3 regions of the Acidovorax sp. GW821-FHT11A03 genome follow, and region 3 is predicted to be linked to each of the others. Evidence: predicted binding sites of a transcription regulator. Region 3 holds the regulator's gene; each other region holds the start of a gene.
The links. The regulator FNR, encoded in region 3, switches genes on or off when oxygen is low (the NO sensors DNR and NnrR bind a similar motif). The targets are predictions, from matches to a motif close to TTGATNNNNATCAA.
Positions count from the first base shown of each region.

Region 1: the regulator FNR is predicted to act here: its motif matches at 3,224-3,237, upstream of AC1RVY_RS26040 (universal stress protein).
Region 2: the regulator FNR is predicted to act here: its motif matches at 2,505-2,518, upstream of AC1RVY_RS04105 (oxygen-binding di-iron domain-containing protein).

Region 1 covers NZ_JBXASG010000013.1:65,770-75,794, forward strand. Annotated here, with positions in the region: gene AC1RVY_RS26015 (NnrS family protein) at 1-653, opposite strand, end outside; gene AC1RVY_RS26020 (DUF2249 domain-containing protein) at 676-969, opposite strand; gene AC1RVY_RS26025 (PilZ domain-containing protein) at 1,174-1,548, opposite strand; gene AC1RVY_RS26030 (hypothetical protein) at 1,815-2,309, shown strand; gene AC1RVY_RS26035 (2OG-Fe dioxygenase family protein) at 2,419-3,198, shown strand; gene AC1RVY_RS26040 (universal stress protein) at 3,322-3,759, shown strand; gene AC1RVY_RS26045 (tripartite tricarboxylate transporter substrate binding protein) at 3,958-4,941, opposite strand; gene bktB (beta-ketothiolase BktB) at 5,115-6,299, opposite strand; gene AC1RVY_RS26055 (SDR family NAD(P)-dependent oxidoreductase) at 6,393-7,154, opposite strand; gene AC1RVY_RS26060 (MarR family winged helix-turn-helix transcriptional regulator) at 7,183-7,698, opposite strand; gene AC1RVY_RS26065 (EamA family transporter) at 7,776-8,669, shown strand; gene AC1RVY_RS26070 (RluA family pseudouridine synthase) at 8,694-9,407, opposite strand; gene AC1RVY_RS26075 (hybrid sensor histidine kinase/response regulator) at 9,394-10,025, opposite strand, start outside.
Region 2 covers NZ_JBXASG010000002.1:66,307-76,331, forward strand. Annotated here, with positions in the region: gene AC1RVY_RS04090 (penicillin-binding protein 1A) at 1-1,821, shown strand, start outside; gene cyaY (iron donor protein CyaY) at 1,889-2,218, opposite strand; gene lptM (LPS translocon maturation chaperone LptM) at 2,231-2,440, shown strand; gene AC1RVY_RS04105 (oxygen-binding di-iron domain-containing protein) at 2,575-3,393, shown strand; gene msrQ (protein-methionine-sulfoxide reductase heme-binding subunit MsrQ) at 3,503-4,153, opposite strand; gene msrP (protein-methionine-sulfoxide reductase catalytic subunit MsrP) at 4,218-5,222, opposite strand; gene ccsB (c-type cytochrome biogenesis protein CcsB) at 5,373-6,719, opposite strand; gene AC1RVY_RS04125 (cytochrome c biogenesis protein ResB) at 6,716-8,872, opposite strand; gene AC1RVY_RS04130 (c-type cytochrome) at 9,021-9,650, opposite strand; gene yihA (ribosome biogenesis GTP-binding protein YihA/YsxC) at 9,723-10,025, shown strand, end outside.
Region 3 covers NZ_JBXASG010000003.1:404,616-414,640, reverse strand. Annotated here, with positions in the region: cobalamin riboswitch at 82-319, opposite strand; gene AC1RVY_RS09180 (DUF904 domain-containing protein) at 356-580, shown strand; gene AC1RVY_RS09175 (cell division protein ZapA) at 577-942, shown strand; gene AC1RVY_RS09170 (sulfite exporter TauE/SafE family protein) at 1,324-2,139, shown strand; gene AC1RVY_RS09165 (sensor domain-containing protein) at 2,220-4,667, opposite strand; gene AC1RVY_RS09160 (cyclic di-GMP phosphodiesterase) at 4,664-5,962, opposite strand; gene AC1RVY_RS09155 (sulfite exporter TauE/SafE family protein) at 6,173-6,931, opposite strand; gene hemN (oxygen-independent coproporphyrinogen III oxidase) at 6,937-8,319, opposite strand; gene fnr (fumarate/nitrate reduction transcriptional regulator Fnr) at 8,506-9,228, shown strand; gene AC1RVY_RS09140 (hypothetical protein) at 9,294-9,587, opposite strand; gene AC1RVY_RS09135 (FixH family protein) at 9,639-9,920, opposite strand; gene ccoG (cytochrome c oxidase accessory protein CcoG) at 9,993-10,025, opposite strand, start outside.

The DNA.
Region 1 (10,025 bases), on a different contig from region 3:
TCCACGGCAGGCCGCCGGGTTGCTTGCGCGCCCGCCACGCCGTTGTTGGTGAACATCGGGATCACGCGCCCGCCCATGACGGCCAAGATGAAAAGAACCACGTCCAGCGCGATCCGGATGCCGAGCCCTGCGGGGACGGGAAAGACGCCCAGCTGCGACAGATGGAAAAGCAGCATGGCGGCGCCCAGCAGCAGGAGCAGCGCCACAAAGAAATAGTTGCGCTGGTTCCGCGCCTTCCAGAACGCAATGCCCAGGCTGGCCGCCGCGGCCAGCGGAAACGCCACGTTCACCACGGCGGCCGTGGCTGCGAAGGGTGTGAGCACCAGAATCCGTCCCGCCACCCACAGGGCGGCCAGCGCACCCAGGCGCCATCCCGTCGGGGTGGGAAGGTTGGTCCAGTTGCGGCCGGCGGTGAAGAGAAAGCCCACGATGACCGCCAGCGCGAAGCCGAACAGCATCTCGTGGGCATGCCAGAGCGGGCCCGCCAGATAGGGGCGGCCCAGCGCGCCGGAGAACTGCAGCGCCCACAAGGGAACGGACAGCGCTGCGAACACGCTTGCCAGCAGGTAGAACGGCCGGAAACCGAGCGCGAACAGGGCCAACCGCCGGGACGGGGCGGGGCGCGGTTCTTCCATGCCGATAGGGAGTGCCATGGCGGTAGGGCCCCGGCCCGGGCTACGCACCGCCGCAGGCGCCGCAGCATTGCCCGCTGCCGTGGCCTGGGGCGCGTTGTTTCTGGATGCGCACGCGCCATTGTGCGGGCCCGTTCTCCAGGTAGCTCCAGGTGAACTGGCCCGGCAGTTCTTCCTGGAACTGGTAGTACAGCGGCCGGGGATCGTGGTCGTTGACCAGGTCCATGGCCTGCCCGGCAGCCAGCTTGCCAAAGGCGAGAAAAATGGACGGATGGCGCTCGCGGGGGGCGATTGCGCGCACGTCGATGGTGGCTGCGGTAGTTGCTTGGTCTTGCATGGCGCTTAAAGATTCATGTTTTATGAATCTATTATGGCGCGTGCCGCCGGAACGTCAATTGATGAGTGTCAATGAATGGATGCCGTGATGGATGCCGTCGCCATGCCGAGCCCGGGCAGGCACGGCGCGGTCAAGGGCGGGGCCTGCCTGTGCCTGCGCCTGCCGCAAGCCCGGCCGGCTTCGGCGCCGGGGGCCGTCGCTTGTTCAGGAAAGGGAGGAGGCCGCGGTCAGCTCGCCCAGATCGCGTTCGAGCAGTGCGGGGTCGCCCAGCTGCAGCTCGATCAGGCGGCGCAGGTGGGTCACGCTGTCCAGGTCGATCCCGCGGCACAGCAGACCGGTGTGCAGCCCCTCCACGTGCGCGACCTCGGTGGACATGGCGATGTGGTTGCCGGTTTCGGCCAAGGGAATGGTCAGCTGGCACAGCATGCCGGTCTGCAGGTTCGCCTGCGCGGGTGCCACCAGCAGCGCGCCCTTGAGCGAAAGGTCCTGCACGTGGACGCTGAAGGCGTCGGTGGACGTGGTCAGCAAGGCCGGCGCGTCAAAGCCGACGCGGACAAAGTGGCGGCGTTCGTGGGGCATCGCTGTCTCCTGGACCGAAGCGGGTGGTGGCACATGCTACTCCAAGCCCGGCGGCTGCACGCATTTGCCGGGCACGCCGGGCCGCCGGATGAACCTGCTTCAGGCGGCGTGGGGCGGCGGCGGGCAGCCCGGTTCTGTCGCCATTTGCTTACATCTTTTGCGCGGATTCGGGTTTAGGGTAGGGCGGGCTTTGTTACAAATCAGGGTCCGCGCACCGCAGCCGCACATCGTGTGCTGTTCCGGGCGGTACAAGCAAGGAGTTCCCGATGAAAACCACAACCATGACCACGATGTCCACGATCCGTCTCCTCCTGTCTGGCGCGGCGGCCGCGCTGCTGCTCGCCGCGGCGGGCGGCGCGCATGCGCAGACCTACATCAATGCCACGGTGGGCGGCGAGCTGGCCCCCGGCGTGTACGGCCGCATCAACATCGGCAATGCGCCACCGCCGCCGCTGCTGTATGCCGAGCCGGTCATCATCCACCGCCCCGCGGTCGTGGTGCCGCGCTCGCCGATCTACCTCTACGTGCCGCCCGGCCATGCCAAGAACTGGGGCAAGCACTGTGCGCGCTACAACGCGTGCAGCCAGCCGGTGTACTTCGTGCAGGAGCCGCCACCACGCCGTGGCCCTCCGCACCGGGGCCCTGGCCGCGATGACCGCCGGTGGGATGACGACCATCGCCACGGCGGCAAGCAGGACCGCGACCATGACCGGGGCCGCGGCAACAATGGCAAGGGCCATGGACATGGCCACCGCGACTGACTGACTGACGGACCGCGCGGCGCACCTTCCTGCAAGGCCGCGCCGCGCTGCACCGCGTTTGCGCCATCGCAGACGCGGTGCCGGCACCAGCGGTTAAGCTCGGGCCTCTATGGCCCAAGTCACTTTTTCTCCCCCCTTCACCGCCCCCCAGGATGTCGCCAGCCAGCTGCGGCAGAACGGCTTTGCCGTCCTGTCGCCGGCGGACGTGGCCCGCTGGACGGGCTGCGCCCTGCCGGAATTGCTGGGCCTGAACGGCGACTGGGCGGGGCTGCCCCCCGATGATTTCCTCAAGGACGGCGGGCGCTACCGCCGCCGCCGCCATGCCTGCTTTGTGGTGCAGGACGGGCAGGTGCGGCAGGTGCCGCACCGCGCGCACTGGCAGCCTGTGGAGTACAACGCGCTGCATGGCGGCATGGAGCGCTGGTTTGCCCCCATGGAGCCCGCCACCGTCGCCCGGCCGGTGTGGCAGCAGCTGCTGGCAGCGCTGGCCGGGGTGTCCGATGCCGTGTTTGCGCGCTCCGAGGCGCCTGCATCCTGGTTCGTCGAGGCCCACCAGTTCCGCATCGACACCACCGACGGCATTGGCCGGCCCACCCCCGAGGGCGCCCACCGCGACGGCGTCGACCTGGTGGCCGTGTTCCTCGTGGGGCGCGAGGGCATCAAGGGCGGCGAGACGCGGGTGTTCGAGGCGGCGGGCCCCAGCGGCCAGCGCTTCACGCTGACCGAGCCGTGGTCCCTGCTGCTGCTGGACGACGCGCGCATGATCCATGAATCCACACCCATCCAGCCCCTGGCCGAGGGGGGGTATCGCGACACCCTCGTGGTCACCTGCCGCCGGGGTGGTTTCCAGGGGGCGGATGTGGTCGGGCAGGCCCCTGCGGGCCGCTGAACGCCGGCAAGGGAGTGCGTCCGATTTGATGCGAATCAAGATGCGCGGTATGGTGGGCGTTCAAACTGATGTCCATGGCCGGGCCACAAGCCAGGTCCCACACTCAACTCAAGGAGAAGCACCATGTTCAAGCACATTCTGGTTCCAGTCGACGGTTCCAACACCTCGATGCTCGCGGTCTCCAAGGCCGCGGCCCTGGCCAAGACCTTTGGCAGCGCCGTGACGGCGGTCTACGTGGTCGATCCCTATCCCTTCACGGGCGTGGGGGCTGATTTCGCCTACGGCCAGGCCCAGTACATCAACGCGGCCACCGCCGAGGCCAACAGCGCCCTGGATGCCACCAAGAAGGCCATGGCCGAGGCTGGCGTGCCGGTGACCACCGTGGTGGGCGAAGGCCACGCAGTGCATGAAGGCATCCTGCGCGCGCTGGAAAGCACGGGCGCCGATCTCATCGTGATGGGCTCGCACGGCCGCCGCGGGCTTGAAAAGCTGGTGCTGGGCAGCGTCACGCAGCGCGTGCTGGGCGTGGTGCACATCCCGGTGCTGGTCGTGAGGGACTGAGCGCCATCCCCCATGAGGAACGGCTCCGAAAGGAGCCGTTCTTCATTTCAGTTCTCGATGGCGCCGCGCACCAGCGCATCCCACATTCCACAGCTCGTGGAACAGGCACGCCCTTCGCCAGTGCACCCGTGGATCTGGCTTTGCCAGGCCACCGGCTGCGTCCCCCTTCAGGGGGAAGGCGCGAAGCGCCTCAGGGGGTCACTCAATCTTCGCGCCCGAGGCTTCGACGATGCCCTTCCACTTGGCGTAGTCGGTCTTGAGCAGGGTGCCGAACTGCGCGGCGGACATGGCTTCCGGCTCCGCGCCCTGGGCATGGATGGCGGCCTTCATGTCGGCCGTGGCCAGGAGCTTGTTGATCTCGGCGTTGATGGCACTCACCACGGCGGCCGGCGTGCCGGCGGGGGCGAACACGCCGTACCAGGTGCTCACGTCGAAGTCCTTGAAGCCCGACTCGGCCACGGTGGGCACCTCGGGCAGGGACGAGCTGCGCTTGGCCGAGGTCACGGCCAGGGGGCGCAGCTTGCCGGACTTGATCTGGCCCATGGCCGAGGGCAGGGACGAGACCAGCAGGTCCACATTGCCCGCCAGCGCATCCATCAGCGCGGGATTGGATCCCTTGTAGGGAATGTGGCTCAGCTTCACGCCCGCGGCCTTCTCGAACAGGTCGCCCGCCAGGTGGATGGACGTGCCGTTGCCGGGCGAGCCATAGGTGATGGTCCCGGGCGCGGCCTTGGCGGCGGCCACCACGTCGGCCAGGGTCTTGTACTTGGAGTTGACGCTGGTGGCGATGACCACGGGCGTGTAGGCGACGTGGGCCACGGCGGTCAGGTCCTTGGTGGGGTCCCAGGGCAGGTTCTTGTAGAGCCAGGGGCCGATCACGAGGTTGTCCTTCTGGCCCATCACGAGGTCATAGCCCGTGGGGGCCGCCTTGACGGCCTCGCCGATGCCGATGGTGCCGCCGGCGCCCGCCTTGTTGTCGGCCACCACGGTCCACTTGGCGCTCTCGGTGAGCTTGGTGGCCACCAGGCGCGAGAGGATGTCGGTGCCGCCGCCGGGCGGGAAGGGCACGATCAGGCGGATGGGCTTGGTGGGGTAGGCCGCAGCCGGTGCGGGGGCCTGGGCGTGCGCGGTGGTGCCCACGGCGAAGGCGAGGGCGGTGAAGGAAAGCAGGGTGCGAATCATGGTGAGAGATGTCTCCGTCGGTTCAATATGGACAGGCGGCCGCGCAGGCGCGCTCCGCTCTGCTGGTCTTGGTGCCAGCACCCACGGATGATCGCCGATCCTGCGCGGGGCTGGCCTTGCCGATACAGGGTGGCAACATCGCCACTGGCGATGGCAAGGCCGGGCGGCACGGGTCAGATGCGCTCGAAGATCGCGGCGATGCCCTGGCCGCCGCCGATGCACATGGTCACCAGCGCGTAGCGGCCCTGCACGCGCTGCAATTCGTGCAGCGCCTTCACGGTGATCAGCGCGCCGGTCGCGCCGATGGGGTGGCCCAGCGAGATGCCCGATCCGTTCGGGTTGACCTTGGCCGGGTCCAGGCCCAGGTCCTTGGTGACGGCGCAGGCCTGCGCGGCAAAGGCCTCGTTGGCTTCGATCACGTCGAGGTCGTTCACCGTGAGGCCTGCCTTTTTCAGCGCCAGTTGCGTGGCGGGCACGGGGCCGATCCCCATGTACTTGGGGTCCACGCCCGCGTGGGCATAGGCCACCAGGCGTGCCAGCGGCTTGGCGCCACGGGCCTTGGCGGCGCCGGCTTCCATCAGCACCACGGCGGCGGCGGCGTCGTTGATGCCCGAGGCGTTGCCGGCCGTCACCGTGCCGTTCTCCTTCTGGAACACGGGCTTGAGCCTGGCCAGGTCCTCCATCGTGGCGCCGGGGCGGAAGTGCTCGTCGGTGGCGTACAACACGTCGCCCTTCTTGCTTTTCAGGGTGACGGGCACGATCTGGTCCTTGAACAGGCCGTTTTGCGTGGCGCGCTCGGCCCTGTTGTGGCTTTCCACGGCCAACTTGTCCTGGTCTTCGCGGCTGATGCCCCACTTGGCGGCGATGTTTTCGGCCGTCACGCCCATGTGGATGTTGTGGAAGGGGTCGTGCAGCGCGCCGATCATCATGTCCACCATCTTGGTGTCGCCCATGCGGGCGCCCCAGCGCATGTTCAGGCTGGCAAAGGGCACGCGGCTCATGTTCTCGGCACCGGCGCCAATGGCCACGTCGGTGTCGCCCAGCAAAATGGACTGGCTGGCGTTGACGATGGCCTGCAGGCCCGAGCCGCACAGGCGGTTCACGTTGTAGGCGGGCGTGCCCTCGCCGCAGCCGCCGTGGATGGCGGCCACGCGCGAGAGGTACATGTCCTTGGGCTCGGTGTTGACCACGTGGCCGAACACCACGTGGCCCACGTCCTTGCCTTCCACGTTGGCACGCGCGAGCGATTCGCGCACCACGAGCGCGCCCAGCTCGGTGGGGGGCACGTCCTTGAGGCTGCCGCCAAAGGTGCCGATGGCGGTGCGCACTGCGGAAACGACGACGACTTCACGGGTCATGGGGAGGTCCTTTCAGATGAGTTTCAGATCAAATTGGCCGCTGGCGCTTGTCCATAAAGCGCTGGCAGCTATAAAAACAGGAGTTTTGGGGCTCTAGGCGTCCCGGACATCGGCCACCGGGTTGGTGCCGAAGTCTGCGCGTTCCAGCCAAGCGAGCACGCGGGTGGCGGCGTCGGCAGGCGATGTGAGCTGGCCACCCGTCTTGAGGTTGGCGAAATTTTGCTGGTCCGGGAACGCCTCGGGGGCGGCGCCGCGCAGCTGCACCTGCATGTCGGTGTCGATCACGCCGGGGGCCAGCGAGCATACCTTGGCGCCCTGGGGCTTGATGGCTTCGTCCAGCGCCACGCAGCGCGTGAAATGGTCCATGCCCGCCTTGGCGGCGCAGTACGCGGCCTGCGAGGCCATGGCCCGGCGGCCCAGGCCCGAGGAGATGTTGAGCACCTTGCGCGGCACCGTCCAGGCATCCGTCGCGCCCAGGAAGGCGGCGGTGAGCTGCATGGGCGCCTCCAGGCCCACGCGCAGGGCATGGGCCAGGTCGGCGGCATCGCTGCCCGAGAGGGGGGCGATGCGCGGGATCACGCCCGCGTTGTTGATGAGCGTGGCGCTCGCGAACACCTGCGGGCCCTGCGCCGCGAGCCAGCTTTGCAGCCTGTGCGCCGCCTGCTCGCCCTGCGAGAGGTCTTGCTGCCATTGTTCGAGGGTGACGCCCGCTGCCTTGGCTTCGGTGGCCAGGTCCGCATTGGCGCTGCGCGCGATGCAGATGAGGGTGTTGCCGCTGCGCAGGAGTTGCTGGGCCATGGCCAGCCCCATGCCGCGCGATGCGCCGGTGAGGAGGTAGAGGTGGGTATGAGGCATCCCCCCATCGTACTGCGGGACGCCCGGCTCAGCTGTCTCCGGCAGGCTCCAGCGCCGCGAGCAGCAGCGACAGCCGCGCGTCCAGCGCCGCAAGGTCGGCGGCCTTGAGCGGCGCCAGGATGCGGTGCTCGTTGGCGACGTGGGCCTCGACAGCGCGGTCGATCAGCGCCAGCCCCTCGGCGGTGAGCTGCACCAGCGAGCTGCGCGCATCGTCGGGGTTGGGCAGGCGCGTGATCCAGCCCTGGGCCTCGAGCTTGCCCATGCGGTGCGTCATGGTGCCCGAGGTGACCATGAGGGTGGAGAACAGCGTGGTCGGCGCCAGGCAGTAGGGCGCGCCGCTGCGGCGCAGCGTGGCCAGCACGTCGAACTCCCAGAAGCTCAGTCCGAACCCGGCAAAGGTCTCGTCGAGCCTGCGCTGCAGCAGCGCGGCGCAGCGCTTGATGCGCCCGATGGGGCCCATGGGGCTCACATCCAGGTCGGGGCGCTCGCGGCTCCACTGGGCCAGGATGGCGTCTACGGCGTCGGGCTGGCGTGGGGTGGCCATGGGCTTTGTGATCGATTTATCTTGATTTCAAGATTGTATGGTAGAGTATTTTTATCTTGATTTGAAGATAAATTGCCATGCAAAGCACCCGCACCTCTCCCTGGCTGGATGCGCTCGCCACGGCCGTGGGCCCGGTCATCTGGGGCTCCACCTACATCGTCACCACCGAGCTGCTGCCGCCCGACCGGCCTTTCACCGCCGCGCTGCTGCGCACCTTGCCCGCGGGCCTGCTGCTAGTGCTGTGGTGCCGCCGCTGGCCGGCGTGGGGCGACTGGGTGGGCTGGCGGCGGCTGATGGTGCTGGCGGCGCTCAACATCGGCGTTTTCCAGGCGCTGCTGTTCGTGGCCGCCTACCGGCTGCCGGGCGGCGTGGCCGCCGTGGTGGGCGCGGTGGGCCCGCTGGTGGTGATGGGCCTGGCCTGGGCACTGGATCACCGCCGCCCGCCCGCCCTGGCCCTGGGCGCAGGCGCGGCCGGCGTGCTCGGCATGGCCGCACTGCTGCTGTCGCCCGGTGCGCGGTGGGACATGGTGGGCGTCGGCGCGGCATTGGTCGGCACCGTGTGCATGGCGGCAGGCACCTTCTGGTCGCGGCGCTGGCGGTCCGACCTGCCGGTGCTGGCGTTCACGGGGTGGCAACTGCTGGCCGGCGGCATCATGCTCGCGCCCGTGGCCTGGCTGGTGGACCCGCCGCTGCCCGCGCTCACCGCCTCCCAGGTGGGCGGGTATCTTTACCTGAGCATCGCGGGCGCGTTGCTGGCCTATGCGCTGTGGTTTCGCGGCATAGCGCGACTGCCGTCGGTGGCGGTGTCGTCGCTCGGGCTGCTCAGCCCCGTCACGGCCGTGCTGCTGGGCTGGGTGCTGCTGGGCCAGGCCATGACGGGCGTGTCGCTGGCCGGCATGCTGGTGGTGCTGGCCAGCATCCTGGCGGTGCAATGGGCGATGTCGCGGCCCGTGGCGCCGGCGCGGCTGTAGCGGCGGGCGGCTCCGGCCGCGGGGTCAAAAATCCGCCGCCCATTCGAGGGCAAGGTGCGCTCCGGTCGCCGGGTGTGCAAAGGCCAGGTGGCTGGCATGCAGCAGCAGGCGCGGCGCGAGGCCCTGGGTGGCCGCGTCGGCATACAGTGCGTCTCCCAGGATGGCGTGGCCCACGGCCGCCAGGTGCACACGCAGCTGGTGGGTGCGGCCGGTGACGGGCGCAAGCTCGACCCGCGTCGTGCGGGCGGCCAGGTCGCAGCTCAGCGCGCGCCAGCGGGTCAGGCTGGGCTTGCCCTGCGTGGCGTCGATCACCCGCAGCGGGCGCCGGGCCCAGTCGGCGGCGATGGGCAGGTCGATCTCCTGCCATGCCGCGGGGTCGGCAGTGCCTTGGTCCATGCATCCCCGCACCACCGCCTGGTACCGCTTGTGCACCGTGCGCTCGGCAAAGGCACGGCTCAGGCGGCGCTGGGCCTCCAGGTGGCGCGCCATCAGCACGAGGCCCGAGGTGGCCTGGTCCAGCCGGTGAACGATCAGCGCCCCTGGCCAGTGCTGCTGGGCGCGGGTGCTCAAGGCATCCTGCTTGTCCGGGCCGCGCCCGGGCACGCACAGCAGGCCCGACGGCTTGCAGAGCACGAGCAGGTCCGCGTCCTCGTACAGCGCCCGTGGGGCGGGGCAGGCGGCGGCTCCAGGCGCGCACGCCTGGGCCGCGGGCGCGGAGGGGCCTTCACCGGGCGGCATCGTCGCCGCCCACCAGGCGCTGCACGGTGGCGCAAAGCTCTTCCACGTCGTTGGGCTTGTGGATCAGCGCCTGCGCTCCCTCGGCCAGCGCGGCCTGTTCGATCTCGGCCGTGACGTAGCCCGAGGCCAGGGCCACCGGCAGGTCGGGCCGGATGAGGCGGGCCTCCCGCACCAGGTCCACGCCGCAAAAGCCCGGCATGTTGTAGTCGGTCACGAGCAGGTCGTAGCAATCGGGCGCCGCGTTCAGCGCTGCCTTGGCCTCGTGCGGGTCGGTGAAGCCGCTGACTTCGTAGCCGCGGCGGCGCAGCAGGCGCTGCACCAGGAACACCAGGGCCTCGTCATCGTCCACGTACATCACATGGGGCTTTCTCGGGGGCGGCTCGCACCCTGGGGGCTCTGGTGTGTCCGGCGCGGCGGCGGGGGCGGGGGCCGTCGCTGCCGGCATCGGCACCGGGGGCTCGGCGGCGGCGCTTGCGGCGGCCACCGGGAAATACAGCGTGAACCGGCTGCCCTGGCCCGGCGCGCTGTGCACGTCCACGCCGCCCTCATGGGTGCGCATCACGCCATGCACCACCGCCAGGCCCAGGCCGGTGCCCTGGCCCACCGGCTTGGTGGTGA
Region 2 (10,025 bases), on a different contig from region 3:
CAGATTTATCTCGGCAATCGCGCTTATGGATTTGCGGCGGCCTCGGAGGCGTATTTTGGCAAGCCATTGAAAGCCGTGTCGGTGGCGGAGGCTGCCATGCTGGCCGGCCTGCCCAAGGCGCCCTCCGCGTACAACCCGATCAGCAATCCGAAACGGGCGCGCTCCAGGCAGCTGTACATCATCGAGCGCATGGAAGAGAACGGATTCATCACGGCCCAGCAGGCCACGGACGCCAAGAAGGAAGAACTCAAAATCCGGTCAGGACCGGACAACACCCGGATCCATGCGGAGTACGTCGCCGAGATGGCGCGCCAGCTGATCTTCACTCAGTATGGCAACGAGGCCTACACACGGGGATTGAATGTCTACACGACCCTCAACGCGGCAGAGCAGGAAGCTGCCTATGGGTCGCTGCGCCGGGGCATCATGGACTACGAGCGGCGACAGCAGTACCGGGGGCCGGAGAAGTTCGTGGCCTTGCCCACTGCAGCCCAGGAGGTCGAGGATGCCATTGACGACGCATTGGCCAATCACCCGGACAACGGGGATGTCCTCTCCGCCGTCGTTCTGGAAGCCTCTCCCCGCAAGATCATTGCGGCCCGGGCCAACGGCGACAACCTCGAGATCACCGGCGATGGCCTGAAGCCCGCGCAGTCGGGCCTCAGCGACAAGGCACCGCCGAACATCAAGATTCGCCGAGGTGCGGTGATCCGGGTCGTGAAGACCCCCAAGAACGCCTGGGAGATCACACAACTGCCTGAAGTCGAGGGCGCGTTCGTGGCCCTGGACCCGCGCAGCGGAGCCATCCGGGCCCTGGTGGGTGGGTTTGACTTTGACAAGAACAAGTTCAATCACGCGGCCCAGGCGTGGCGCCAGCCGGGGTCTAGCTTCAAGCCCTTCATTTATTCCGCGGCGCTGGAAAAGGGGTTCACGCCCGCTACGGTCATCAATGACGCCCCGCTGTTCTTTGACGCCGGCGTCACGGGCGGCCAGCCGTGGGAGCCCAAGAACTACGACGGAAAGTACGACGGGCCCATGAGCATGCGCACCGGCCTGGCCAAGTCCAAGAACATGATCTCGATCCGGATCCTGCAGGCCGTGGGCCCCAAGACGGCCCAGGAATGGGTGTCGCGTTTTGGCTTCGATGCGGAAAAGCACCCGGCCTACCTCACGATGGCCCTGGGCGCGGGTTCGGTCACGCCGCTGCAGATGGCGACCGCCTATTCCGTGTTCGCCAATGGCGGATACCGTGTGAACCCCTGGCTCATCGCCAAGGTCACGGACCACAAGGGCCGCGTGATCTCGGAAACAACGCCACCGGTGACCAGCGAGCAGCCCCGCGCCATCGACGCCCGCAACGCCTTCATCATGAACAGCCTCCTTCAGGAGGTGACACGGTCCGGCACCGCCGCGCGCGCGCAATCCACGCTCAAACGCCCGGACCTTTACGGAAAGACCGGCACCACCAATGATTCGGTCGACGCATGGTTCGCCGGCTACCAGCCCACCATCGCCGCCGTGACCTGGATTGGTTACGACACGCCCCGCAACCTCGGAAGCCGCGAAACCGGGGGCGGGCTCAGCCTGCCGGTATGGATCAATTTCATGGAACGCGCGCTCAAGGGTGTGCCTGTCATGGAACCCACGGTGCCGGCTGGCGTCGTCAACGTCGGCGGGGAGTGGTTCTACGAGGAGTACGCCCGCCACAGCGGCATCTCCAGTGTGGGCATTGATGACCGCTCTGCGTCACCGGCGGTGGCCCCGCACGCACCGCCCCCGGCGGAGGAGCGAAACCGCATCCTGGACCTGTTCCGCAACTGACACGGCCGGGACTATCAGAGGCCCAGCCTGGGGGGCAGCAAGCTTGAGCCAGGCTGAGGCGGTTTCCCTAGGCCGAGAACTGCAGCGGCAGGCCCGCTTGCCGGGCTGCGTCCCGGCTCAGGCAGTCAAAGAACTCTCCCGCGCCCTTGGTGTCTTGCCATGCCTGGCCATCGAAACGGTAGTGGTAGCCACCGGAGCGCGCCGCCATCCAGACCTCGTGCAGCGGCTTTTGGAGATTGATCACGATCTGGCTGCGGTTGGGGAAGGTCAGCGTCACCATGCCCCCCGAGCGCTGGGCGTCCACATCGGCCTCGGTCGCGTCGTTGATACGATCACAACTGCGCTCGACGGCCAGAAGCAGTTTTTCGGCGTGGTCCAGGAATTCAAGGTCGGTCATTACAATTTGCGCATGTTGATAGCTTCCCAAATTCTAGTCAGGACGCTTGTCCTTGCCGCCAGTACGGCGGCCCTTGCGGGCTGCGGCCAGCGAGGCCCCCTGTATCTTCCCAGCAGCCCCGCGGCTGCACAGCGCGCAACCCTTCCGCAGACCCTGACACCCAGCGTCGGCACGACCACGCCCGCCCAGGCACCGGCGGCTGCCGCGTCGCAGCCGCGTTAAGCCGCGGCGAATCGCCGGCAGGGGCCAGCGGCCCACCTGGCTGCCACTACCAATGCCGAGGTGCTTGATTTCCATCAAGGACACCTCGAAGGGTCAATCGTACAGTCCGTGCTTTATCGCACTGCAGGATGGCCATGGCCCTGGAACTCTACCGCGACAAGAATCACGCTTGTCTGATGTTCACCGACCTCATCGAGGAAGACGGCCAGGCCGTGCAGGCCAACCAGTTCCTGATCGTGGACGACGACACGGGCGCCATCATCGATCCCGGCGGCAACCTCGCTTTCAACGAGCTGTTCATGGGAATGACCAAGCATTTCCCGCCACACAAGCTGTCGTACCTGATCGCCTCGCACGCGGACCCGGACATCATTGCCTCGCTGGACCGGTGGATGACCAGCACCAAGGCAGACTTGGTGATCTCGCGCGTGTGGGAGCGTTTCGCCCCGCACTTCACCAAGGTCGGCAAGACGGAGAACCGGGTCATCGGGGTGCCCGACAGCGGCGGCCACCTGCCGCTGGGCCGCCATGAACTGGTGCTGCTGCCTGCGCATTTCATGCATTCCGAAGGCAATTTCCATTTCTACGACCCGGTCAGCCGCATCCTGTTCACGGGCGATCTGGGGGTGTCCATGATGTCCGGTGCCGAGGCACGCGTGCCGGTGACCGACCTCAAGGCGCACATCCCGCGCATGGAAGGGTTTCACCGCCGCTACATGGTCTCCAACAAGATCCTGCGGCTGTGGGTGCGCATGGCGCGGCAGCTCGATATTTCCATGCTCGTTCCGCAGCACGGCGCGCCGATCATCGGCAAGCAGGCCATCAGCGACTTCATGGACTGGATCGAGAACCTGATGTGCGGCATCGACCTGTTCGACGATCGGGCCTACCAATTGCCCACCAGCTACATCGATCCGGTGACCCGGCAGCTGCGGCCCGGGCTGGGGCGGTAGCACGGGCCGTTTGCTCGATCTTCAATAAAAACAGGGCCTGGCGCTTTACTGGTAAGGTAGATAGCTATATATTTTATAGCAATCGACCTAGCATCCCATCCGCATTGCGTTACCGGGCCCCAGCGGCCGTCCGGCGGGGAGCCGCCGCCCCCTGCGCCGCCTGCCGCTTGCGCAGCCGGTGCCACAGCCGCCAGCCGAGCAGGGCCGCGAGCACCACCGCGTAGACCGCCACCTCGCCAAAATCGTTCTTGCCCGCGCGCATCCAGAAAAAATGCAGGATGGCCAGCCCCGCCACCGCGTATACGCTGCGGTGCAGGGCCTGCCAGCGCCTTGCACCCAGCGCCTTGATGGCGCGGTTGAACGACGTGGCGGCGAGCAGCGTGAGCACCAGCAGCGCCAGGGACCCCACCAGGATGAAGGGCCGCTTGACGATGTCGCGCACGATGTCGGCCACATCAAAGCCCATGTCGAACCAGGCGTAGCTCAGCAGGTGCAGCAACCCATAGAAGAACACGAACAGCCCCAGCATGCGCCGAAAACGCGCGAGCTGGGGCGTGGAGGCCAGCACGCGCAGCGGTGTCACCGCCAGCACCAGGCACAACGCGCGCAGCGTCCAGTCGCCCGTGGCGCGGATCAGGGCTTCGGCAGGGTTGGCCCCCAGTTCGTTGGCGGCCGCGGCATACACCAGCCAGGCCAGCGGAAGCAGGCACAGCACGAACACCACGGGCTTGGCGGCAGGATGGAGCAGCAGTTTTCGCATGGGGGAAGGGCCAGGCCGGGCTTTCGCCACCGGACGTGACGGCGGAGCCGGGCGGACGCGGCGGTCAGTAGAACTTCTTGAGGTCCATGCCCGCGTACAGCTGCCCCACCTGGGATTCGTAGCCGTTGAACATCAGCGTCTTGCGCTTCTTGGCAAAGAGGCCGTCTTCGCCAATGCGCCGTTCGGTGGCCTGGCTCCATCGGGGGTGGTCCACCTCGGGGTTCACGTTGGAGTAGAAGCCGTACTCCTGCTTGGCCGCCTTGTTCCACGCCGTGCCTGGCTCCTTCTCGACAAAACGGATCTTGACGATGCTCTTGGCACTCTTGAATCCATATTTCCAGGGCACCACCAGGCGCACCGGCGCGCCATTCTGATTGGGCAGCACTTCGCCGTACATGCCGAACGCCAGCAGCGTCAGCGGGTGCATGGCCTCGTCCAGGCGCAAGCCCTCCACATAGGGCCAGTCAAGCACGCGCGAGCCGACAAACGGCATGGTGGCCTTGTCGGCCAGCGTCACGAACTCCACATACTTGGCGCTGCCTTGCGGCTCCACCCGCTTGATCAGTTCGGACAGCGAATAGCCCACCCATGGAATCACCATCGACCAGCCCTCCACGCAGCGCAGCCGGTAGATGCGCTCTTCCTGAGCACTGAGCTTGAGCAGGTCTTCCATGCCGTACTTGCCAGGCTTCTTCACCAGCCCTTCGACTTCCACGGTCCATGGCGTGGTCTTCAGGGTGTGAGCGTTGCGGGCGGGGTCGGCCTTGTCGGTGCCGAACTCATAGAAGTTGTTGTAGGTGCTCGCGTCCTTGTAGTCGGTGAGCTTTTCCATCGAGATGGCGCCCGGCACGGTGGACTTCGCACTGGCCAGCGCCGCCAGCTTGCCAGGACGCGCGACAGTTCCCTGCTGTGCCAGCGCCTCGCGCCCGGCCCAGGCGGCCAGTGCCGCGCCCGCCGCCCCGCCGGCCATCAGCCGGAGCATCCTGCGCCGCTCCTCGTACACCGAGCGGGGCGTGATCTCGGAGGAATGCGGGTGGTTGAAACCCGGTTCGCGGGATGGAATCAGCATGGGTGTCTCCGGTGGTTCTCGGTTGAAACGGACTCTGCGATAGAGCGGAACAACTGCTAGTTCGTTCCCTGGGCCGTTCAGGTTACACCGAAGACACAATAGTTGCAGGCGCCTCTCTTGCCTGGGAGGCGCGTGCGGGCAACCGCGGGCCTACAGCGTGCCGTAGCTGTGCAGCCCGCTCAGGAACATGTTCACGCCCAGGAATGCGAACGTGGTCACCGCCAGGCCGACCAGCGCCCACCAGGCCGAGACGGTACCCCGCAGGCCCTTCATGAGGCGCATGTGCAGCCAGGCCGCGTAATTGAGCCAGACGATCAGCGCCCAAGTCTCTTTCGGGTCCCAGCTCCAGTAGCCGCCCCAGGCCTCGGCCGCCCACAGCGCCCCCAGCACGGTGGCGATGGTGAAGAACGCAAAGCCCACGGCGATGGACTTGTACATCACGTCGTCCAGGATCTCGAACGACGGCAGGCGCGCCGCGATGCGCTTGCGGCCGAAGAGGATGCCCGCCACGATGAATGCCGAGATGCCGAAGTACACCATCCAGTAGCTGCCGCCGTTCTCGGTGGCGCCCTGGCGGAACACGATGGGCTCGAAGCACAGCACCACGCCCAGCAGCCACAGGGGGGCCAGCTTGTACCAGCGGGTTTCGGTGGCCTGCTGCTTGATGAGGTAGGCGAACGCCACCATGGCAGCCAGCGCGAACGTGCCGTATCCGATGAAGTTGGCGGGCACGTGCAGCTTCATCCACCAGCTCTTGAGCGCGGGCACCAGGGGCTGGATCTCATGCGCCTCGCGCACCACGGTGTACCAGAGCAGAAAGCCGACCGCCGCGCTCACCACCAGCATCACGAAGCCGCCCAGCGCGCGGGTGTCGTACTGCTGCTCGTAGTACAGGTAGAACGCCGCCGTCATCCAGCAGAACAGCACGAACACTTCATACAGGTTGCTCACCGGGATGTGGCCGATGTCCGGGCCGATGAGGTAGCTCTCGTACCAGCGCACCAGCGTGCCGATGAGCGCCATGGCCACGGCCACCCAGGCGATGCGCGAGCCGAGCATGCCCATGGTCCTGCCTTCGCCGCGCGAGAACATGCCGATCCAGTAGAACGCGGTGCTGATGAAGAACAGCATGCTCATCCAGAGGATGGCGGACTGGCTCGACAGGAAGTACTTGAGGCCGAACACCGTGTCCGCGCGCGCCAGGCTGCCCGCGCCGTCCTGCTGGTACAGGCCGATGGCAAAAAGCGCCACCGCCGTCACCACCAGCATCAGCACGCGCAGCGGCCGCCAGAACCAGCCCAGCCAGATGGTGCAGGGAATGGCACCCAGCAGGATGCCTTTTTCGTACACATCCATGTAGCTGCCGTAGCGCTGCAGCGCATAGAGGCCGCCCACCGCCACGATGGCCGCGAACAGCCAGTCGAACCAGTTGCGGCGGGCGAAGAACCCCTCATTCAGGGTGATCGCGGTGTTCGTGTTGCCGGTGGCGGTGTTCATGCGGTGCCTTCCGGGGCCTTGCCGGCCCCGATCAGTTTCTGTGCGAGCTGTACAAACTCCTGGTCCCCGTCCATGGTCTTGCGGTTCGTGGACAGCGCCATGGTGGCGTGGCTGCCGCCGCCCTGCGGCGCCACCCAGACCCAGACGCGGCGCTCGCGCACGTACAGCATGGCAAAAACACCGAGGATCAGCAAGGCGCAACCCAGATAGACAATGTTCTTGCCAGGGGCTCGGGCCACCTGGAACACGCTGGCCTGCACCTGGGTGAAGTCCTTGAGCTCGAACGCCAGTGGCGCGGGGTAGATCTGCGCGTCGCTGAGCGACAGCACGGCCTGGGTCATGAAGCCCCGTGTCTGCTCATCCTGCGGCAGGCGCGGCAGGCCCGCGTTCTGGCGCGACAGCTGGGCCACCTCAAACAGCGTGCCATTGAGAATGCGCACCAGCACTTCGCCGGCGCGCGCGCGCTCGGCCTCCGGCACATTCGCCTCCATGAAGTCCGACACCGCCTGCAGGCCACCGGTGGGCTTGCCGTCCACCATGCCGCGTCCGGCGAACAACGCCAGCGCCCGCGATGCGGACTGCTGCAGCTGCTCGGCCAGATCCGTGCGCGAGGCATCGATGGCCTGCGCCACATAGCGGCGCACCGCCTGTTCGCGCGCCACCGGGTCGGCCAGCGTGGCCTTCAGGCGCATGAAGCCGTCCATGCCACCCTTGTCATCGGCCGGCACGCGAAGGTATCGGAACGGTTCCGCCGGGCTCTCGCGCACCCCCAGCAGGAACACCGGCACGCCGTCCCCCGTGTCCACGGGCAGCATGTAGTTGTGGAACTCGCGGGCCTGGCCCGCCGCGTCCCGCAGCTTGTAGCTCACGCTGGGGCCCACGTTGCGCAGCTCCTTCTTGGTCACGGTCTTGTTGGCCGCGCCCAAGCGGGACTCCACCGACTCGCGCAGGTCCACCTTGCGCACATCGACACCGGTGCCGCCCGGGCCTGCCCCGCCGAAGTTCTCGACATTGATGGTGCGCAGCGCCGTGAATTCCAGCGTCAGCGTCTCGCTGCCAGTGCCGCCGCCGTTGTTGGTCAGCTGGGTGGAATTGCCCACCACGCCCTCGACATCAAAGGCCTTGGCGCCTGCCACCATGGGCACGGCCCGCAGCTTCAGGTGCGAACCACCGTCGTCGAAGCTCGACTGGTAGATCTCGATGCCGCGGTAGCTGGCCGGGTGGTTCACCTCCACGCGCGCCGGGGTCTTCTCGCCCGTGGCCTTGTCATGGATGACGATCTCGCTGGCAAACAGCTTGGGCATGCCGGTGGAGTAGTGCTCGACGATGAATTTCTTGAGCTCGATGGCGAACGGCAGGTCCTGCAGCAGCACGCCGTCGGACTGGTTCAGGATCGCCGTGCTCGACTGCGTGCCCTCCGCCACGAGCAGGTTGCCGCGGAAGGTCGGGTTGCGCTCCGACAGGCGGTGCTCGGGCTTCACATCGGCGATCAGCCCGCCGCCCTGGTACGGGGTCTTGCCGCCCAGCAGCATCTGGGCGCGCACGATGAGGTCACCGTCCAGCAGGCCACCCACGCACACCAGCACGATGGCGCTGTGCGCCGCGATGTAGCCCAGCTTGTTGGCAGCCCCCGCCTTGGCGGCCACCATCCAGCCGGTACCGGGGCCGGCGGCCGTGTCGCGCTGCTGCAGGCGCACTTTCCAGCCGCCGCCCGCCAGCATCGTGCCGATGCGGCGCGCCTCGGCCTCGGCGGACCCGCTCAGCCCTGCCTCGGCCTTGTGGTGGAAGGCCTTGAGGCTTTGCTCCCGGATGTTTTCCTTGTAGACCTTCAGGTCGATGAGGATCTTGGGCGTGTTGCGGGCAATGCACAGCGAGGTGCTGACCACCAGGAACGCCAGGATGAGGAGGAACCACCAGGCGCTGTAGACCGCGTTGAGCTGGATGGCGCCGAACAGCTCGGCCCAGAACGGCCCGAACTGGTTGACATAGTTGACCGCCGGCTCATGCTGCTTGAGCACCGTGCCGATCACGGAGGCGATGCAGATCACCGTCAGCAGCGAGATGGCGAACCGCATCGAGGACAGCAGTTCGATCCCTGCGCGCAAGGCCTGGGAACCAGACTGGATGCGAAGGCCTTGGGTGTTGTCGGACATGGATGGAAACGTGGGCTTCGGGGCGCGAAAGAAAGAAAAAGGGCGGGACCATCTGTGCGATGGGCCCGCCCGTTTTGGGATTGTTATTGGCGGTAGGTTCCGTGCGGCCCGGTCTTTCGGGCCACAAGATTGACGAAAATCAAATCGCTCAGCGCAGGCCGGCGATGTAGTCGGCCACGGCCTTGATTTCCTTGTCGTTGAGCTTGGCCGCCACTTGCGTCATCTGGATGCTGTTGGCGCGCGAGCCGTCGCGGAAGGTGTTGAGCTGTGCCACGGTGTAGTCTGCGTGCTGGCCCGACAGGCGGGGGTACTGCGCGGGGATGCCGGCACCGTTGGGGCTGTGGCAGCCCGCGCAGGCAGCGATCTGGCGGTCGGCGATACCGCCACGGTAGATGCGCTCGCCCAGGGCGACGAGGTCCTTGTCCTTCGCGAAGCCGGCCTTCGCGGGCTTGGCGGTCACCCAGTACGCGATGTTCCGCATGTCGTCATCCGACAGGGCACTGGCGAAACCCTTCATGACGGCGTTGTTGCGCTTGCCGGACTTGAATTCCTGCAGCTGCTTGACCAGGTATTCGGGGTGCTGCTGCGACAGCTTGGGGTTGGCCGCGATGGCCGAGTTGCCATCGGCGCCGTGGCAGGCGGCGCACACCGCGGTGTAGCTGGCCTCGCCCTTGACGAGATCCGGCTTGGCCGCTTTGGGGGCATCGCCCGCCGCAAAGGCCGAAATAACAGGTGCTGCCAGTGCGGCAGCCGTCAGCAAGGAGGCGAGCAACTTCATATCGAGGGTCTGTGTTTATGTGCGCAAAACCTCGCGATTCTACAATGAGGCTCCCTCGCATCCCAATTCCCCATGACGACATCTCCTACCGCGCCAGTTGCTGGCTCCCTTCCGCCCGCACCTGACGCCAAGACCGCCATGGGCTGGATGCACACGGCCAAGTTCCTGACCACGGCCGCGCAGCTGCACCACCTGCCGCCCATCGACGTGCCCGAAATCGCCTTCGTGGGCCGCTCCAATGCGGGCAAATCCACCTGCATCAACACGCTCACCCAGCAAAAGCAGCTCGCGTTCGCGTCCAAGAAACCCGGGCGCACCCAGCACATCAACCTGTTTTCCCTGGGCAAGCAGGGCGTGATGGATGCGGTGCTGGCC
Region 3 (10,025 bases):
GAACATCGTCAACAAACAAAACCCGCGCCGGCCTCCCCGCCAGCAAATGGGTGATACGGCTGCGCGCACCCTGATCGGGCGCGTGCAACCACCGTGTTGGCCGGTATCCGGGCTGGCGGAACACCCTTCAAAGCCTTCCCAGGGGCTTGTTCAAGGCACCCAGTGGCATGTGTATGAAGGGGGAATCGGAACGATTCGTCCGCTGACCGTTGCGGGGGCAGCGCAGGCTGGGCGCACCATGGTTGGCGGCACCTCCCTGCTTCCCGTTGAACTGCGGCATGTGAACCACACCGCGAGCACCAACAATGGGATTTTACGACCGTTTACAACCGCCAACCCTACAATCGACAGCTGTATGGCAACACCGTCCACCACCGACCAGATCGCCGAGCGCGTCGAACGCCTGCTGCTGCGGCACGCGGAACTGCAACGCACCAACGCGCTGCTCGCCGATCAGGTGGCCGCCCTCGCGCAGGAGCGGGATTCGCTCAAATCGCGCCTGAGCGCGGCCCGCGCCCGGGTTGACGCGCTGCTGGAGCGGCTGCCCGCGGCGGCCCCTGTCACGAAAGAATCCGAATGAAGCAAATCGAGGTGCAGATCCTGCAGCAAAGCTACCTGCTGACCTGCCCCGAGGGGCATGAAAGCCGCTTGCTGGATGCCGTTGAACGCGTCGACACGGCCATGACCCGCATCCGCGACGCCGGCAAGGTGCGCGCCCGTGAACGCATCGCGGTGCTGGCCGCGCTGAACCTGGCTTTCGAGATTGCGGACCGCGAGGCGGCCGACCTGGCGGCGGGCGCGGCCGCCAAGTCCTCCCCGCCGCCTGCGGCACAGCCCGGAGCGCAGGCCGCCTTGCCCCTGCCCGAGCGGGACGAGGACCACCTCAAGGCCCTGGTCCAGCGGCTCGACGAGGCATTGGGCGAGGACGGGCGCCTGCTCTGACACGGCGCCCCCCGGCACCTCTGAACCCGGCGCGCCGCCCTGCGGTCTTTACATGTCCTGGCGCCGGCGTCGGACTCCGCCAGCGCCTACAATCAGGCTGTCTGCGATGCTGTCGGGCTTTATATTTCCTTGAACCAATGCTCAACGAGCTCGGGCTTGGTACATTGCCCGGTGAGCGTGATCATCTCGCGTCAGATGAACCCAACGCTTGGCTGCCCTCGCCCACCTGAACCCCCGGTTCAGGATGAGAGTCCGGTGGCAATCGCAGACACCTTCTTCCTTCCCCATGCCGCTGTCGCCGCCGCCTCACCTTCCCGCTGAACGGCCGACCGGGCGCCGCCTCCCCGCCCCTTGTTCCCTCCCCTTCTCCCTTTTTGCCCCATGCTGGATCCTCTCCTGATCGTTGAACTCGGTGTACTGGGCCTGGCAACCGGCTTTCTGGCCGGCCTGCTCGGCATCGGCGGCGGCATGCTGCTGGTGCCGTTCATGACGTACATCCTGGGTGCCCAGAAGGTGGCACCGGACCTCGCGGTGAAGATGGCCATCGCGACCTCCATGGCGACGATCATGTTCACCTCGATCTCCAGCGTGCGCGCGCACCACCAGCGTGGGGCGGTGCGCTGGGACATCGTCAAGCGCCTGGCGCCCGGCATCGTGCTCGGTGGATTCATCGCCAGCCTGGGCGTGTTCGCGCTCCTCAAGGGCTCGTTCCTGGCGATCTTCTTCGCGCTGTTCGTGAGTTTTTCGGCCTCTCAGATGTTCCTGGACAAGAAGCCCGCCCCCTCGCGCCAGATGCCTGCCGGCGCGGGGCAGGTGGCGGCGGGCGGCGTGATCGGGTTCCTGTCGGGGCTGGTGGGTGCCGGCGGCGGCTTCGTGAGCGTGCCGTTCATGACGTGGTGCAACGTGCCCATCCACAATGCCGTGGCCACCAGCGCCGCGCTCGGCTTTCCCATCGCCCTCGCCAACGTGGTGGGCTACGTGATTGGCGGCCAGAACGTGAGCGGATTGCCCCCGGCATCGCTGGGCTACATCTGGCTTCCCGCCCTGGCGGTGATCGCGACCTGCAGCGTGCTCACCGCGCCCCTGGGCGCCAGGGCGGCGCACAGCCTGCCGGTCAAGCAACTCAAGCGCGTGTTCGCATCCCTGCTCTTCGGCCTGGCGGCCTACATGCTCTGGAAGGGCATCGCGGCCTCCTGAGGCTCTGCCGTGGGGCCACGGCGCAAGGGCAGCGGAGATGGTGGCCAAGGCGGTGGTGCGAAGCCCTTGGCCTCGCGCGCCTAGGTCTGGACGGAATTGCGCCGGCCCTGCGCCTTCAAGGGCAGCGGCTTGCCCAGCAGGGCACGAAACTCGTGGGCAGGAAGCCCGGGCGCGCACAGAAAACCCTGGTAGTGGTCGCATTGCATCTGAAGCAGCACCGCCTGCTGGGTTTCGGTTTCCACGCCCTCCGCCACCACCTCCACATGCATGGCGCGCCCCATGCTGATGATCGCGCTCACGATGGCCCGGTCGCCATCGTCGTCGGGCAGCCCGCGCACGAACGACTGGTCGATCTTGAGCTTGTGGATCGGCAGCTTCTTCAGGTACGCCAGGCTGGAATAGCCCGTGCCGAAATCATCGATGGCGAGGCCAATGCCCAGGCCGGCCAGCACGCGCAGGCGCTGCTCCATCTCCTGCGCATCCTGCAGCAGGATGGTTTCGGTCAGCTCCAGCTCCAGCAGCGTGGGCGGCAGCTGGTGCACCGCCAGCAGGCGCGTGATCCGGTCCACGAAATCGGGCTGGCGGAACTCCAGCGCGGACACGTTCACCGAGATCATGATGGGCATGCCGCTGTGCATCCACACCGCCGCCTCGCGCACGGCCTGCTCCATGACCCAGGCACCCAGCGTGACGATGTAGCCGGACTCCTCCGCGAGGGGGATGAACTGCCCGGGCGAGACCGCGCCGAATTCAGGGTCGGTCCAGCGGATCAGGGCCTCGGCGCCCGTGATGCGCCCCGTGGCCATGTTGACCTGCGGCTGGTAGTGCACCGCCATGCGGTCCAGACCCAGCGCCTGGCGCATCGCATGCTCCATCCGCATGCGCGAGAGCAGGTTGGCGTTCATTTGCGGCTGGTAGAAGCCATAGCTGCCCCGGCCGCGCTCCTTGACGCGGTACATGGCGGTATCGGCCTGCTTGATGAGGTCGTCCAGCGTGGCCCCGTCCTGCGGGTACAGCGCCATGCCGATGCTGCACTGGATGGAGAAACCCATGCCATCGAGCATGAAGGGCTTGAGCATGTCGTCAAGGATGCGGCGCGCCACGCTCTCGGCCACCACGGCATCCCCACCGTGCAGATAGATGACGAACTCATCCCCGCCCAGCCGGCACAGCATGTCCGTCTGGCGCAGGCAGGCCTGCAATCGCTCGGCCACCAGCTGCAGCACCCGGTCGCCAAAGGGATGGCCCAGCGAGTCATTGATGATCTTGAAACGGTCGAGGTCCAGGAACAGGATCGCGAAACCGGTGTCGCTCTGGCGGGCGCCCTGGATGGCCGTGTCCACCCGCTGCGACAGAAGCAGCCGGTTGGGCAGCCCTGTGAGCACATCGCTGTACGCCAGCTCTTCGATGCGCTTCTGGGCCGCATGCTGCAGCGTCAGGTCGCGCATGAAGCCGATGCTCTGCACCAGCCGCCCCTCGTCGTCGCGCAACGCCACCCACGACAGCTGCACCGCGCAATAGGTCCCGTTGTCCCGGGGAAGCCACAGCTCGCCTTCCCAGAAGCCTTCTCTGGACCAGCCTTGCAGCACCTGTTCCATGAACGCCGCATCGGGGCCGCCGCCAAAGAGAGAGGCCGCCGTGTTGCCTTCGAACGACTTGGCCGACGGGCCCACGAGGCGCTCGCATCCCGGGTTCATGCGCAGGACCCGGTGCTGGCTGTCGGCGATGAAGATCGCGTCCAGGCTGGATTCGAACACCCTGGCGGCAAGGCGCAGGCTGGCTTGTATCTCGGTCTGCCGGGTGATGTCCCGGAACGAGTACACACGCCCCACCGGCCGACCCTGGCTGAACTGGGGGACCGTGCGCAGCTCCAGCACCGCGCCGTTGCGCAGCACCAGGATGTCGGTGCTCTCCTGCATCGGCTCGCGCGCAATCGCGGCCAGGCGCTCCGAATAGGCCGCCGCATCGTTCACCTGCGTAGCCATGTGGGCATACACCGCCCCGTCGTCACGCTCAAGGAGCAGGTCGCGCGGAATGCTCCACAGCTGTGCAAGGCGCTGATTGAACGCCCGCACCCGGCCATCAAGGCTGCAGACGAGCATGCCGTCGGCCGCGGAGTCCAGGGTGGCGCGCAGTTCGGACAGCAGGGTTTCCAGTTCGCGCTCGGTGGCCTCCTGGGCACTGCGGTCCAGCATGGTCAGCATGTACACCGTATCGCCCCCCGCTGCGCCCCAGGGCACGCGGCTTACCTGCCGGTCCACGGGCACCAGCGTGCCATCCGCACGCAGAAGACGGGTGTGGGAATGGATGCCGCCCGCCACCACCTCGGCGGGCTCCCCCCAGAACGCCTGGTCCTGCGGCGTGGTGGCCAGGCCAAGCACCGATGCACCGACCATGGCGGACACGGGGGTCCCTACCAGCCGCTGCGCGGCGGCATTCGCGTGCAGGATGAGCAGACTGGCCTCATCGACAAGCCAGACGGCTTCCTGCAGCGCGTCCAGCCAGCCGTGGGATTGCGAAACCCTCACGAACCTGCCTCTTCATTGCCGGGACTGACCGCACGCTCGAAAAAGTAACAGATGCGCTGACGGGGAGAGAGATAGTCCAGCGCATCGCGTGGCAGCTGCGCGGGCTTGAGGCTGCGCCGGATGCCCAGCTCGGGCACCGTTTCCAGGTCCAGGATCGGTGCTTCGTCCTTGGGCACACGGGAATCGTGCACGATGACCTTGGGCCGCAGGGGCCGCGACGAGTTGACCGAGGCAACGATCGCATAGCGGTCATTGACCAACTGGACAATGGAGCCCGGCGGGTACACCCCCATCATGCGGATGAATGCCCCCAGAACCACGGAATCGAAGCGCGCCTTGAGCTGCGCGAAGATGACGGACAACGCCTCGTGGGGCGTGAGCGCATCCACGCCGTTGGCCGGGTTGCACATGCGGTCGTACCGGTTGACCAGCGCCAGCACCTGCCCCGCCCGTCCCAGGTCAGGCCCCGACAGCCGCAGGGGGAACCCGCTGCCATCGGCCATTTCGTGATGCCGCGCAATGGCCGTCAGCACCGCTTCGGGCAGCCCCATGCGCGTGGCGAATGCCACGGACTCGCCCACGTGGGACTCGTAGCGCGTTCGCTCCATGGGGATCATCGAGGGCGTGGGCTGGCGCAGGTTCGGCGGCAGCTTGAGCTTGCCCAGGTCATGGATCAGGGCCGCGATGCCGAGATCATGCAGCTCGGAGCTCTTCATGCCCAGGGCACGGCCCAGCAGCAGGGAGATCACCATCACGTTGATGGGGTGCAGGGCATTGCGCTCGCCAACGCCCTCCGACAGCAACCGGATGACGGAGTCACCGTTCTCGAGGAGTTCCGATACGCAGCCAGCCACCAGCGCATCGCCCTTGGTGCGGGCCTGGTCCGGGTGCTCGGACGCAACGCGTTCGAGTGCCTGGTACTGCCGGGTGGCCTCTCCGAACCGCTGGTTGCAGGCCGCCAAGGTGCGGTTCTGCGCCTCCAGCAATTCGCGCCGGCGCTGCGCCTCCGGGTCCACGGTGGCCGTGGCGCCGGGGGCATCCGGTCCCTGGGCCGAGGGCACCGTCATCTCCGGCACGCTCCAGGCGGCCGGAACCAGCTCTCTTTGCTCCGGATCGCTTTTCTTGGGGACGTATCGCACCTCGGTGAGCCCCAGCTCCCGTAACGTCGCGATCTGGTCCGCCGATGCCACCCGAAAACTGCTCACCGGGAACGGATGGTGCATCCAGCCCACATCGAGCTGGATGTACATGCCGACGCGCAGTTGGCTGATATCGATGAGGATGGAGGAGTTCACTTCGGGGCGCGCGAAACATGGAGACGTGAATGCCACCAATAGTTACACAGATTATCGCCAGTTCGAAGGCCTTGTCGAAGGAGCCCACCCGCGCCGCGGCGGCACGGCAACACTTGCCTGCCCGAAGGCGCGGGGCGGGGCAATCCCCCTCATGGGGATGTGGGTTACCGAAACCGCCTCGCCCTCAGGCCGCCGCGGCCCGAATGCACGCTAGCGGCACCACAGCGAGGGTTTGTAGACGAGGTCCATCCACAGTGCCCAGCTTGCCACCGCGCAGAGCAGGCCACCGGCGGCGCGCGTCCCCCAGTCCGCGCGCACGGTGTTGAGCCGGGCCCGCAACCGCGTCCAGGCCCAGGGCCCGCCGACCAGCCAGACGCCGCTGCCAATGCCAAAAAGCGCCATGGACAATGCGCCCTCCAGGGGCCCTCCGCTCAAGGCAGCCACCAGCAGCGCCGAATACAGCAAGCCACAGGGCATCAGCGCCCAGAGAAACCCCGCGGCAAGAATGCCTCCCGGGGCACGGACCAGAGGCCTCACGCGCTCCCACACGCCACGGCCCGCCTGCTCCACCCAGAGCGGCTGCCGCGCCTGGACCATCAGCATCAGCCCCCACGCCATCACCGCGACGTGCATCAAGGTCCACGCCGGGCGCAGTGCCATGGTCTGCTGAGTGAGCCACGCCAGGCTGTCCATGGCCAGGGCGGCCAGCCCGCCCGCCAGGGCATATCCCGTCAGGCGGCCCGCATGAAAGGCCACGGCCCGCCGGGCCACGCCACCGCGCGGTGCCCACCGCACCGCCTGCACCTTCGGGGGAGCCCCCTCCGCCGGCGCCCCTGCGCCCGGGGCGGATGCGCAGCCCGCGCTCCCCTGCCCCACCACGGCGCCACAAGGTGCCGAGCACATGGCCAGGCAATGGGACCCGCCAACGAGCCCCATCAACAAGGCAGTCGAGGCAACCGTTGCAAGCATGGGATTCAGATGATGCGTGAAAAACGCGCGCGGTTGCGGTCTGCCTGCAGATATCGGTCGAAAACCATGGCGATGCCGCGCACGAAGAACCAGCCCATGGCCGTGACCTCGACACCGTCGGGCCTCACCTTGACCAGCCCCTGCTCGGCCATGGTGTCGAGTTGCGCCAGTTCGGCGGAGAAATAGTGCCGAAAATCGAGGAGCCAGGCCTGCTCCATGGGCTCGAACAGCAGTTCTCCCTGGCACATCAAGGACATGATGACGGCGCGGCGCACGAGGTCGTCCCGCGTCAGGGCCAGGCCACGCACCACGGGCAGACGCCCCTGGTTCAGCAGGTCGTAGTACTCATCCAGGGTCTTGGCGTTCTGGCTGTAGGTGGCGCCGACCCTGCCAATGGCCGACACGCCCAGGCCGATCAGGTCGCAGTCGGGCTGGGTGCTGTAGCCCTGGAAGTTGCGGTGCAGGCGGCCCTGCCGCTTGGCGACGGCCAGCGAGTCCTCCGGCAGCGCGAAGTGGTCCATCCCCACATACACATAGCCGGCGCCCATGAACGCGTCGAGCGAACGGGAGAGCATCGACACCTTGCCGGAGGCTGCGGGCAGTTCGGCGGAGAGGATGCGGCGCTGGGGCTTGAACCGCTCCGGCAGGTGGGCATAGGCATACAGCGCAATGCGATCAGGCCGCAACTGAACCACCTGCGCCAGCGTACGGTCGAACGACTCCGGCGTCTGGCGCGGCAACCCGTAGATCAGGTCCACATTGATCGATTCGAAGCCGAGCGAGCGCGCGGATTCCACCAGCGAAAACACCTGTTCGGCGGGCTGGATGCGGTGCACCGCCTTCTGGACCTCGGGGTCAAAATCCTGCACGCCAAAACTCAGCCGGTTGAATCCAAGCTCCGCGAGCACGGCAAGCCGGTCGGCATTGACGGTACGGGGGTCCACCTCGATTGAGTACTCCCCGCCCGGCGCCAGGGTGAAGCTGCGCTGGAGCATCGCCATGAGTTCCCGCAAGCCATCGTCCGACAGGAAGGTGGGGGTGCCGCCGCCCAGGTGCAGCTGGCTCACCACCTGACCCGTGCCGCAGTGCGCCGTGTGCAGATCGATCTCGCGGCTGAGATAGCGCAGATAGACTTCAGCCCGGTCGTGGTGCTTGGTGATGATCTTGTTGCAGGCGCAGTAGTAGCACAGCGACTCGCAAAAGGGGATGTGCACATACAGGGACAAGGGCAGCGCCTTGGTCAGGGTGCCCATGCGGCGCTGCTCGAGGGCGAGGGCGTAGTCCTCCTGGCCGAAGGCTTCCACAAACCGGTCGGCCGTCGGATAGGAGGTATAGCGGGGGCCTGGTACGTCAAAACGGCGCAGCAGGTCAGGCGAAACAGCGGTCATGGGGCGAATCCTTGCGTACACCTTGACTGTGCCGTAAGCTGCTCCCCATGTCCTTGACATGAATCAAGTGATGGAGTGGCCGGAACAGCGACAATTTGATGCATGTCAGTCGCCTGCCCGCCCTCCAAGAGACTCCCTCTTCGGCCATCGGGCGGTATGCTCGAAACCTAACTCCGCCCTGTGCCTATGAACCCGCTCACCATCAAAGTCGCCTGTTCCAATTGCAACCTGCGCGAGCTGTGCATGCCGGTGGGCCTGAGCGAAGAGCAACTGCACCGCATCGACGAGGTCGTTGCAGTTCGCCGCAAGGTGAAGCGCGGCGGCACGCTGTTTCGCAATGGTGAGTCGTTCACCTCGCTTTATGCCATCCGCACCGGCTTTTTCAAGACCTGCGTGGCCACCGAGGACGGACGCGACCAGGTCACGGGGTTCCAGATGGCGGGCGAGATCATCGGCCTGGACGGCATCGTGAATGATCACCACACCTGCGATGCGGTGGCCCTGGAAGACGCCGAGGTCTGCGTCATGCCGTTTGACCGCATCGAGGAATTGTCCCGCGAGGTCACCGCGCTGCAGCACCACGTGCACAAGATCATGAGCCGGGAGATCGTGCGCGAACACGGCGTGATGCTGCTGCTGGGCAGCATGCGGGCCGAGGAGCGCCTGGCAGCGTTCCTGCTCAATCTGGTGCAGCGCCTGCACGCCCGCGGATTCTCGCAGTCCGAGCTGGTGCTGCGCATGACGCGCGAGGAGATCGGCAGCTACCTGGGCCTCAAGCTCGAGACCGTGAGCCGCACCTTCTCCAAGTTTGTGGAAGAAGGCATTGTCGAAGTCAAGCAGCGCCATGTCCGCATCCTCGAGACCGACGCGCTCAAGCGCATCGTGAACAACCAGTCCGCCTGCCACTGAGCAAGGCGAGCCAGGTCCGCCCGTCCCGGCAACGCCTTGCCACCGGAGCCCGGCCGGTGCGCTGTTCAAGGGCAGGATGATGTCTTTCGGCAATCATCAGGGCGCTCGCCTTCAGGCACGGGGCAGCGGTTGAGTTCAAAGGGCGACATTGCCAGCAGCGTGGTCAACGCGCTGGAGGCCATGGTGATGGCCCAGAACGCAAAGAACGCGAGCGTGTAGACGCCCTGGCGCGACAGGGCCAGCGGCTGCCCGAACCAATGCAGGTCCTGCGGGTCCACCATCGCAAAAACCAGCATCTCCATCGCGCCCGCCATCAGAAAGGCGGGCCATGCAATCCACATCAGGCGTTGCGTCCACATCGGGGTTGTCTCCTGGTAAGGCCGCGCAGACCCGCTGCTCGGCCAGGGGTTTCAGCGTGGCTGGTCCTGAACCGGTGTCGCCGCGTGGTTGCGGCCCTTCATGGCCGGGGCCAGGCTCTTCTCCGGAGCCTCCAGCGTCTTGTTGATTTCGATGCCCTGGCGGTAGTAGTCCTCGGCGACCACGGGGTCTGGCCGCGAAATCGCCAGCCACAGCGTGACAAAACCCGCCACGATGACGATGGCAGGGCCGGCGATGATCAGCCAGACGTGGCCGAATTTCCACCAGGGCGCAGCGGTGGCGGGGGCGGAGCCGATGGCTGGATTGGATGGCATGGGTGCTTGCTCCTCAAAAATCTTCTCGGTCATACAAAGTCCCCGGTGCCGTGCACCGGGGTGCACGTCGCCTCATCGGGGCACCAGGAATACGGACTTCTCGGT